Regions from separate parts of the Streptomyces sp. BA2 genome, predicted to be linked through region 2. Evidence: riboswitches for the same ligand, from Rfam matches in the RefSeq annotation. Region 2 holds a riboswitch; the other holds the start of a gene.

Region 1 (5,294 bases), 1.6 Mb from region 2:
TGTCGGCACGCTTGCATACAGTGGCAGGACTGGCAGAATTTCCAGCTTTTCGCGATCGAAGGGACGTACATGCCCATGGGTCACACGGCCACAGCCGAGGCCGGCTCCGGCGGCCTGACAGCGACCGAGCACCGGCTGGCCAACGGCCTGCGCGTGGTGCTTTCCGAGGACCACCTGACCCCGGTCGCCGCGGTCTGCCTCTGGTACGACGTCGGCTCGCGCCACGAGGTCAAGGGGCGTACGGGCCTCGCGCACCTCTTCGAGCACCTCATGTTCCAGGGCTCGAAGCAGGTGCAGGGCAACGGCCACTTCGAGCTGGTGCAGGGCGCCGGCGGTTCGCTCAACGGCACCACGAGCTTCGAGCGGACCAACTACTTCGAGACCATGCCCACACACCAGCTCGAGCTGGCCCTGTGGCTGGAAGCCGACCGCATGGGCTCGCTGCTCTCCGCGCTCGACGAAGAATCCATGGAGAACCAGCGGGACGTCGTCAAGAACGAGCGCCGCCAGCGCTACGACAACGTTCCGTACGGCACGGCCTTCGAGAAGCTGACCGCCCTCTCGTACCCCGAGGGCCACCCCTACCACCACACCCCGATCGGCTCCATGGCCGACCTGGACGCGGCGACGCTGGAGGACGCGCGGCACTTCTTCCGTACGTACTACGCGCCCAACAACGCCGTCCTGTCGGTCGTCGGCGACATCGACCCGGAGCAGACCCTCGCCTGGGTCGAGAAGTACTTCGGGTCGATCCCCTCGCACAACGGCAAGCAGCCGCCGCGCGACGGCTCGCTGCCCGACACCATCGGCAAGGAGCTGCGCGAGGTCGTCGAGGAAGAGGTCCCGGCCCGCGCCCTGATGGCCGCCTACCGCCTCCCGGAGGACGGCACGCGCGCGTGCGACGCGGCCGACCTGGCGCTCACGGTCCTCGGCAGCGGCGAGTCGTCCCGGCTCTACAACCGCCTCGTGCGCCGCGACCGCACCGCCGTGGCGGCCGGATTCGGCCTGCTGCGGCTCGCCGGAGCCCCCTCGCTCGGCTGGCTCGACGTGAAGACGTCCGGTGACGTCGAGGTCCCCGTCATCGAGGCCGCCGTCGACGAGGAGCTCGCCCGCTTCGCGGAAGAGGGCCCCACCGAGGAGGAGATGGAGCGCGCCCAGGCACAGCTGGAGCGCGAGTGGCTCGACCGGCTCTCCACGGTGGCGGGCCGCGCGGACGAACTGTGCCGGTACGCCGTCCTGTTCGGTGACCCGCAGCTCGCCCTCACCGCCGTCGGGCGCGTCCTGGACGTCACCGCGGAAGAGGTCAAGGCGGCCGCTGCGGCCCGCCTGCGCCCCGACAACCGCGCGGTGCTCGTGTACGAGCCCATCGCCCCTGAGGCCGCCGAAGCCACCGACGAGGACGAAGAGGAGGCCGCGAAGTGACCGAGGCCGCAACGATGCAGTTCCACCCGCAGCCCCAGGCGGGCACCGCACGGCCGTGGGCCTTCCCCGCGCCCGAGCGCGCCACTCTGGACAACGGCCTCACCGTGCTGCGCTGCCACCGCCCCGGCCAGCAGGTCGTCGCCGTCGAGGTCCACCTGGAGGCGCCGCTGGACGCCGAACCCGAGGGCCTGGACGGCGTCGCCACGATCATGGCGCGGGCCTTCAACGAAGGCACCGACAAGCATTCCGCCGAGGACTTCGCCGCCGAACTCGACCGCTGCGGCGCCACCATGGACGCGCACGCCGACCACCCCGGCGTCCGCGTCTCCCTCGAAGTCCCGGTCTCCCGCCTCCCGAAGGCGCTCGGCCTGCTCTCCGACGCCCTGCGCGCCCCCGCCTTCGCGGACAGCGAGATCGAACGCCTCGTACGCAACCGCCTGGACGAGATCCCGCACGAGGCCGCGAACCCGGCACGCCGCGCCGCCAAGGAGCTCTCCCGGCAGCTCTTCCCGGCGACCTCACGCATGTCGCGCCCCCGCCAGGGCACCGAGGAGACGGTCACGGCCATCGACTCGGCAGCGGTGCGCACCTTCTACGAGAAGCACGTGCGTCCCGCCACGGCGACCGCGGTCGTCGTGGGCGACCTGACCGGCATCGACCTGGACGTCGTCCTCGCCGACACCATCGGCGCCTGGACGGGCGGCACCGCCGAGCCGCGTCCGGTGCCCCCGGTGACGGCGGACGACACAGGCCGTGTCGTCATCGTGGACCGCCCTGGCGCCGTCCAGACGCAGTTGCTCATCGGCCGCGTGGGACCGGACCGGCACGACCGCGTCTGGCCCGCGCAGGTGCTCGGCACGTACTGCCTGGGCGGCACCCTCACCTCACGCCTGGACCGCGTCCTGCGCGAGGAGAAGGGATACACCTACGGCGTACGGGCGTTCGCCCAGGTCCTGCGGTCCGCTCCGGACGGCAGCGGCGCCGCGATGCTCGCCATCAGCGGCTCCGTGGACACCGAGTCCACGGGTCTGGCCCTCGACGACCTGTGGAAGGTCCTGCGCACCCTCGCGGCCGACGGCCTGACGGACGCCGAACGCGACGTGGCTGTCCAGAACCTGGTGGGTGTGGCCCCGCTCAAGTACGAGATGGCGGCGTCCGTCGCGGCCACTCTCGCCGACCAGGTCGAGCAGCACCTACCGGACGACTTCCAGGCCCAGCTGTACCGCCAGTTGGCCGCCACCGGCACCGTGGAGGCCACAGCCGCCGTGGTGAGCGCCTTCCCCGGGGACCGTCTCGTGACGGTGCTCGTCGGTGACGCCGCGCAGATCGAGGAGCCCGTCAGGGCGCTCGGCATCGGTGAAGTGAGTGTGGTCACGGGGTGAGCGCGGGGTGACTGCGGGCTGAGGGGCAGTCAGGACATATCGGGACCCCAGTGGCGAGAAAACGCCACTGGGGCCCTCATATGTCCGAATTGGTATGGAGGTTACGTGTCTGACCTGTGGCGTGCGCTACAAAAGCTCTGATCCGTTTGTCGTTTGAAAGACGCCCCGCTTAGCGTCTGGTCCGGCTGTTCGTCATGCAGTACGCCGCACCCGCGGCACCGGACAGTCATCGCCGAGTCCCCGTACGGCGCGAGCCAGGGGAGCCGGGGACCCACATGTCCCCTTGGGGTGAATCGGGAACCTCGCCGTGAGGTGAGGGACCCGTAGGAGACCTTCCTGCTCCGAACCCGTCAGCTAACCCGGTAGGCGAGAAGGAAGGAAAGGATCAGCCGCTTCATGGCGTTCACCCGTGCCACCGGGAAGCACCGTCGCCCGAGCCGCCTCACGCGTACGACCGCGAACGTGGCGGGCGTCGCCGCCCTCACCACCACTGGTGTCATCGGAGGCCTGGCCGCTCCGGCGCTCGCCGCCGACGACGCGGCTCTTGAGCACACCGGCCTCACCCAGGCCATCTCCGTGGGCGACTCGCTCGCCCAGAGCATCGACGCGCAGGCCGCTGCCCAGCAGCAGGCCGCCGACGACGCCGCAGCCGCCAAGAAGGCCGAAGAGGCCGCCAAGAAGAAGGCCGCAGAGGCGAAGCGCAAGGCCGAGGCCGAGGCGAAGGCCAAGGCCAAGAAGGAGCGCGAGGCCAAGGAGCGTGCCGCTCGCGAGGCCGAGCGCAAGCGCCTCAACAGCTACGTATCGCCGATCACCGGCTCGTCCATCTCCACGGGCTACCAGACCGGCGGCGCCATGTGGTCCTCCGGCAGCCACACCGGCGTCGACTTCCACGCCGCGTCCGGCACCTCGGTCCACGCGGTCGGCTCCGGCACCGTCGTCGAGGCCGGCTGGGGCGGCGCCTACGGCAACAACGTGGTCATCAAGATGAACGACGGCACGTACACCCAGTACGGCCACATGTCGTCCCTCGGTGTCACGGTCGGCCAGGCGGTCACCCCGGGCCAGCAGATAGGCCTCTCCGGCTCCACCGGCAACTCCAGCGGCCCGCACCTCCACTTCGAGGCCCGCACCGGCGCGGACTACGGCACGGACATCGACCCGGTCGCCTACCTCCGCTCGCACGGCGTCAACGTCTGATCCACGCCGATCCAGGCGGTCGCGCGAAGCGCACCTGATTCAACGAAAGCCCCGGCTCGTCGAGAGCCGGGGCTTTCGCCGTTCTCGTATCTCCTTTGGCCAAAAGTATCCCTGGATTTCGGCCGACCGTCGGAAATTCAGCCGTTCTGCAATAGAGTCGCTGAACAGGCGTCGATCGACCGCGTTTCGCGGGGATTAAGGCGGAGGTCAGGCATGCGCATTCCCGCGCACTCGGTATGCACGGCCATCCGGGACGACATCGTCTCCGGTGTCTACGAACGGGGTGGCCGGCTCACCGAGGAACTACTGGCGCGCCGCTATGGGGTCTCCCGCGTCCCCGTGCGCGAGGCCCTGCGCACCCTGGAGGCCGAGGGGTTCGTCGTCACGCGCAGGCACGCGGGCGCGTGCGTCGCGGAGCCCACCGAGCAGGAGGCGGCCGACCTCCTGGAGATACGCGCGCTCCTGGAGCCGCTGGGCGCGGCCCGCGCCGCACAGCGTCGCACGGAGGCGCACCTGAAGGTCCTGCGCGGCCTCGTCAGGCTCGGCCAGGAGCGGTCGAGGCGCGGTCGGAGTGAGGATCTGCGCTCCCTGGGCGGCTGGTTCCACGAGACGCTCGCCCAGGCATCCGGCAGCCAGGGCCTCACGGCACTGCTCACCCAGCTCCGGCACAAGATCGCCTGGATGTACGTGGTCGAGACGTCGGCCGCCCCCGCCGAGGCCTGGGCCGAGCACGCCGCGATCGTCGACGCGGTCGCCCGCGGGGACGCGGAGCGGGCCAGGTCGCTCACCGCCGCGCACACGGAGCGGACGACGGCCGCGCACCGGCTGCGCCTCGGGCGCAATCTCCCGGGTGTGAGGGGTTCGCAACATTCCGTAAACACTGCGGGTCTGCGCCTTTAACAGAGGCGCCGTATACAAAGAAGTGCTATTCGGCGGGGCATTATTTCTGCTGCCCGAATTCAATGCGGGATGCTCGGTAAACGGGGCGGCGGCAGAAGCAGTAAAAACGCTGAAGGGCCCGCCCCTATTTCGGGCGGGCCCTTCAGCGTATGAGTACCAGTCTTTACTAGACGGTCTCGGGGAGTTCCTCGAGGCCGTCCGCGACCAGCTTCGCCAGACGGTCGAGAGCGGCGTCCGCGCCCTCGGCGTCGGAGGCGAGGGTGATCTCCTCGCCGCCCTGCGCGCCCAGACCGAGCACCGCGAGCATGGAGGCGGCGTTCACGGGGTTGCCGTCAGCCTTGGCGATCGTCACGGGGACGCCCGCGGCGGTGGCCGCGCGGACGAAGATGGAGG
Region 2 (5,294 bases):
CGGGCCTGCTCCATCTCGTCAAGGACCCTGCGCGCCCGCGCGAGCAGCAGCTCACCGGCACCGGTCAGCCGTGCGCCACGGTGGTGCCGGACCAGGAGCGCGGTGCCCGCCTCCCGTTCCAGCTTGGCCAGCTGCTGGGAGAGGGCGGGCACGGTGTAGCCGAGGCGTTCGGCGGCGCGGGTGATCGACCCGGCCTCGGAGACCGCCACCAGTGCGGCGAGCCGCGTCGGGTCGTACATGGTCTCTCCCGGTGCAGGAGCCGGCGGGAGGTGCGGTGTCCGTCGGCGTGGGGCTAAAGGCCTGCTTAAGGCAGACCCAGGATATTCCACATACCTGCTGAAGGCAGAAGTACGCCAGCCTTGACGCCATGGACGCACAACTGGTCGCCTTCACCGGAGTCGCCGCGGGCATGGTCGCCATGCCGGGTGCCGACTTCGCCGTCGTGGTGCGCAACGCCCTCGCCTCCCGCCGCGCCGGGGTCACCTGCGCGATCGGTGTGGCGGGCGGGCTCCTGGTGCACACGGCGCTCGCGGTGGCCGGGGTCGCGGCGGTCCTCGCGGCGGTTCCCACGCTCTTCCGGGCGTTGCAGGCCGCGGGCGGGGCCTATGTGCTCTACCTCGGGTATCGCGCGCTGCGGTCGGCGGCGCGGCCGCTGGAGAGCTTCGGCGCCCGGGAGGGTGCGGGACAGGAGGCGGTCGGGGGCAGCCTGCGGCAGGGGTTCTTCACCAACGCCCTCAATCCCAAGGCGCCCATCACCTTCCTCAGCGTGCTGCCCCAGTTCGTCCCCGCGGGCAGCCCCGCGATGCCGAGGACACTGCTGCTCGCGTCCATCATCGTGGCCCTCGCCCTGGTGTGGTTCCCGGTCGTCGCGCTCCTGGTCGACCGCCTCGGGCGGTGGTTGCGCAGGCCGCGCACGGCCCGCGCCATCGAGGGCGGCACCGGCGTCGCGCTCAGCGTGCTCGGCCTGGTGCTCCTCACCGAGGCCCTGGTCGCCTGATGTCGTGCGACGTGCCCGATGCCTTGCCGTCGTCGCCCTCGTCCTCGTTCTTGTCCGCCGCGCCACGCACCAGGAGGGGGAGCAGGCCCCACAGGCCCGCGCACACCACCAGCGTGCCCGCGCTCGCGATGATCCCGCCGGTCCTGCCCACCGCCACGTCGACGACCAGGAGTACGGCGCCGGAGACCGCGAACACCAGGACCCCCAGACCGACGCCGGCGAGGCGGGACGACACCCGCACGATCAGCGGCTTGGCGTGCTGCCCGAACAGCCACCTGTGCACGGCGGCCGGAGCGGTGAACAACGCCGCGGCGAGGACGGCGAGCAGCAGCGTGGTCACGTAGGTGGCGCGCTGCATCGTGTCGAGCGAGGGGAAGCGCTCGGTGAAGGCGAGCGTCAGCAGGAACGCGAAGAGGATCTGCACCCCGGCCTGCGTGACCCGCAGTTCCTGGAGGATCTCCGAGAAATTGCGATCGGCACGTTCGAAGCGCGTCTCGTTGCGCGATGGTTCACCCGCAGTGGAAGAACTGTTGTTTTCGGCCATGGCGCACGAGTATCCGCGTCGACGCGCTCCACGCCTGGCGGGCGCGCCGATCAGAGCGCCGACTGAGCGCCGACTGAGCGGTGGCCGAGCGCCGACCGAGCGGCGACCGAGCGGTGGCAGCGGCCGTGAGGCCACCGCCACCGCCCTCCGACAGGTCAGCTACCGGGGATCAGTGACGGGCCATCAGCGCACCCGGCCGTACGAGACGCTCTTCGTCCAGATCTTCTCGAGCCGCACCACGGTGTTCGACTTGGGGGCGTGCCAGATCCGGCCCTTCCCCGCGTAGATGCCTACGTGGTAGACGTTCCGGCCCGAGTGGAAGAAGACCAGGTCGCCGCGGGCGCGGTTGGACGCGGAGACGTGGCGGGTCTTGTTGTACTGCTGTCCGGCGGTGCGTGGCAGTTTCTTGCCCGCGCGCTTGAACGAGTACTGCGTCAGGCCCGAGCAGTCGAACCGGTTGGGCCCCGTCGCTCCGTAGCGGTACGGCGAGCCCTTCTTGGAGGCGGCGATCTTGAGCGCCTTCGTCCCGTGTGTCGCGGCCTCTGCCTCCGACGTGAGCCCCGGGGCCACGAGGGTGCCGCCTACGACGGCGAGCGTGAGGGCCGATACGGAACCGGCCCTGGTGAGCAGCGACGGAACATGATTCAGCGCGGTCATGCGCAACCCTTCGTCAACCGCCTGTGAAGGATGACCTGTCGGATTCGGGCTGACAAAGTTGCCCGGCCGCGGTGTGCGGCTTCACCCCAAGGGTCGTCGTCCGGACCTTCCGGACCGACCCGTCATGCCTGGGTCCTCCACTCCTGCCGATGCACCGATGTCGACCGGTCATCCGGGCGGCGGCAGGATTCGGCGTCCGCCCGGACCGCCCCGCCGCTGTGGCGGGGGCTTGTCGTCGGAAGGGATCTTGACCCGTCAAGGGCAAGAATTCCGAGCCGAAACGGCGTTTTGTGAGGCTCCTCACGGCTGAACCGTTCGGGTGGACAAGGTCGGTTTCGGGATCCGGTCACGGCACCAGACGATCGTTCGACCAGCACCGGAACGAGGAATTCCGGCCCCCGCGTACACATCTGACGCAACTGAAGACGGCCCGAACAACGACGCATGTCTACGCCGAACGAGGTAGCCCGTTTGGTTCGTTTGAGATCGGCCCCGGACGCCTCGGGCTTCGGAGGAGGAGGTGACGGGTGCTCAGGACGGCGACGAGGGCGGCACGATGACCCGTCCGGACCGCCGCTCTCCGTCGAGGACCCGCAGTGCCCGGGCCAGTGTCGGTGCGTGCACGGCGCTCTCGCCCCGTTGATGCATGAGCGTCAGCGCGTCCCGCAGGGCACTGGCCCTGCCGACGAGGGCCTGGGCGGCGCGCAGTCCGCCGTAGGTGTCCGAGGCTCGGGCGGGGTTGATCCGGCCCACCAGGTCGACCACTTCGAGGTAGCGGTCGATCAACTCGCCCTCGGCGCGGGTGAGTGCGGGCAGCGGAGGGAGCTCGGGTGGCAGCATCGGCGGTTCACCCCGCGTCCGGCGTGCGCAGGGACGACTTGCGGCTCGGGATGATCCGGTCCACCAGGCCGTAGTCAACTGCCTCGGACGCACTGAGGATCTTGTCCCGCTCGATGTCGGCCGCGACGCGTTCCGCGCTCTGGCCCGTGTGTTGGACGAGCAGCTTCTCCAGTTGAGCGCGGGTGCGCAGGAGTTCGTCGGCCTGGATCGCCAGGTCGGACGTCTGGCCGTGGACCGGCTCGGCGAGCGAAGGCTGATGGATCAGCACCCGGGCGCCGGGCAGCGCGAACCGTTTGCCGGGGGTGCCCGCGGCCAGCAGGACGGCGGCCGACGACGCGGCCTGCCCGAGGCACGTCGTCTCCACGTCGCAGGTGACGAACTGAATAGTGTCGTAGATCGCGGTCATCGCGCTGAACGAGCCGCCGGGGGAGTTGATGTAGAGCGCGATGTCGCGGTCGGGCGCCAGATATTCGAGGTGCATGAACTGCGCCATCACGTCGTTGGCCGACGTGTCGTCGATCGGCGTCCCCAGGAAGACGATGCGTTCCTCAAAGAGCTTCGAATACGGATCGAGGGTCCGCTGCCCCGTGCTGGTGCGTTCGGTGAACTCGGGCAGGACATAGCGGGCGAACGGTCGGTTCATGGCACGTCTCTCCTCTGCCGGGGTCGGCTGCTCCCCAAGGCTTCCTGTAAAAAATGTACAGGACGTACGTAACCTTGGTGGGGGCATGTTCGGGGGATCCGGCGACGTGGGCATACTCCGCCTCGTCGCGATCTCCGCCGCCCCGAGCCGAAAGCGCCGTCGTATGAGCCCTGAAGCCTCCGAGCTCGTCCACCTCACCGCCCGCGAACTCGCTGCCAGGATCCGCGCCCGCGAGCTGTCCGCGCGCGAGGTCGTCCAGGCGCATCTGGACCGGATCGAGCAGGTCGACGGCGCCGTGAACGCGGTGGTGACCCTCGTGGCGGAGCGCGCGCTCGCCGAGGCGCACACCGCCGACGAGGCCGCCGTGCGCGGTGCGCCGCTCGGCCCGCTGCACGGGCTGCCCGTCGCCCACAAGGACACGCACGACACCCGTGGCATCCGGACCACCTACGGGACGCCGCTCCTCGCCGACAACGTCCCGGACCGGGACGAGCTGATCGTCGAACGCATCCGGGGCGCCGGGGCGATCACCGTCGGCAAGACCAACGTCCCCGAGTTCGCGGCCGGTTCGCACACCGTCAACCCGGTCTTCGGGGCCACCCGCAACCCGTACGACCTTCAGCGATCGGCGGGCGGCAGCAGCGGGGGAGCGGCCGCGGCGCTCGCGTGCGGCATGCATCCCCTGGCCGACGGCAGCGACATGGGCGGTTCGCTGCGCAACCCCGCCTCGTTCTGCAACGTGGTGGGCCTGCGCCCCTCGCCGGGCCGGGTGCCGAGCTGGCCGGAGACCGCCCCCTGGTCGACCATGGCCGTGCAGGGGCCGATGGCGCGCACGGTCGCCGACGCGGCCCTGCTGCTGTCCGTCGTCGCGGGGCCCGACCCGCGCTCGCCGATCGCCCTGGAGACGCCGGGGAGCGCGTTCGGCGGGCCGCTGGAGCGGGACTTGAGAGGGCTGCGGATCGCCTGGTCGCCCGACATGGGAGGAGCGGTGCCCGTCGACCGAGAGGTCAGCGACGTGCTCGCACCCGCTGTCGCGGCCTTCGCCGGCCTGGGGTGCACGGTCGAGGAGGCCTGCCCCGATCTGTCCGGCGCCGACGAGGTGTTCCGGACCTTCCGCGCCTGGCAGTTCCACCTGGCGCTCGGTGGGCTCCTGGAGACCGCGGCGGACCGGATCAAACCCAGCCTGGTCCGGAACGTACAGCAGGGGCGCACGCTCACCGGCCTCGACCTGGAGCGGGCCACCGTGCTGCACGGCGAACTGTTCCACCGGGTGAGGGAGTTCTTCGAGCGCTACGACGCGCTGGTTCTGCCGACGAGCCAAGTCCTGCCGTTCCCCATCGATTTGGAGTATCCGGACAAGGTCGACGGGGTGCCGATGGAGGACTACCTGGACTGGATGCGCTCGGCGTACCTGGTGTCCGCGACCGGCAGCCCGGCCCTGTCGGTGCCCGCCGGATTCAGCCAGGTCGGACTGCCGGTAGGGCTGCAGATCGTCGGCCCGCACCGCGGCGACCTACGGGTTCTGCAGATCGGTCACGCCTTTGAACAAGCCACCGGGCACGGCGAGCGCAGGCCGGGGCTGAGCGTTACGCGGTCGGACGGCCGGGTACTCG

Evidence for each region. A riboswitch is a leader RNA that binds a small molecule or an ion and turns the genes downstream of it on or off. The one in region 2 is predicted to bind cyclic di-AMP.
Region 1: linked by a shared signal. The riboswitch ahead of E5671_RS33750 (M23 family metallopeptidase) and the one ahead of E5671_RS40420 (C40 family peptidase) in region 2 are both predicted to bind cyclic di-AMP.

What each region holds. Positions count from the first base shown of each region.
Region 1 covers NZ_WSRO01000002.1:6,866,748-6,872,041, forward strand. Annotated here, with positions in the region: gene E5671_RS33740 (M16 family metallopeptidase) at 76-1,422, shown strand; gene E5671_RS33745 (insulinase family protein) at 1,419-2,804, shown strand; cyclic di-AMP (ydaO/yuaA leader) riboswitch at 3,025-3,188, shown strand; gene E5671_RS33750 (M23 family metallopeptidase) at 3,201-4,001, shown strand; gene E5671_RS33755 (GntR family transcriptional regulator) at 4,215-4,901, shown strand; gene E5671_RS33760 (HPr family phosphocarrier protein) at 5,068-5,294, opposite strand, start outside.
Region 2 covers NZ_WSRO01000002.1:8,438,609-8,443,902, forward strand. Annotated here, with positions in the region: gene E5671_RS40405 (LysR family transcriptional regulator) at 1-239, opposite strand, end outside; gene E5671_RS40410 (LysE family translocator) at 368-997, shown strand; gene E5671_RS40415 (DUF6328 family protein) at 975-1,541, opposite strand; gene E5671_RS40420 (C40 family peptidase) at 1,725-2,198, opposite strand; cyclic di-AMP (ydaO/yuaA leader) riboswitch at 2,202-2,394, opposite strand; gene E5671_RS40425 (hypothetical protein) at 2,730-3,038, opposite strand; gene E5671_RS40430 (ATP-dependent Clp protease proteolytic subunit) at 3,046-3,681, opposite strand; gene E5671_RS40435 (amidase) at 3,845-5,294, shown strand, end outside.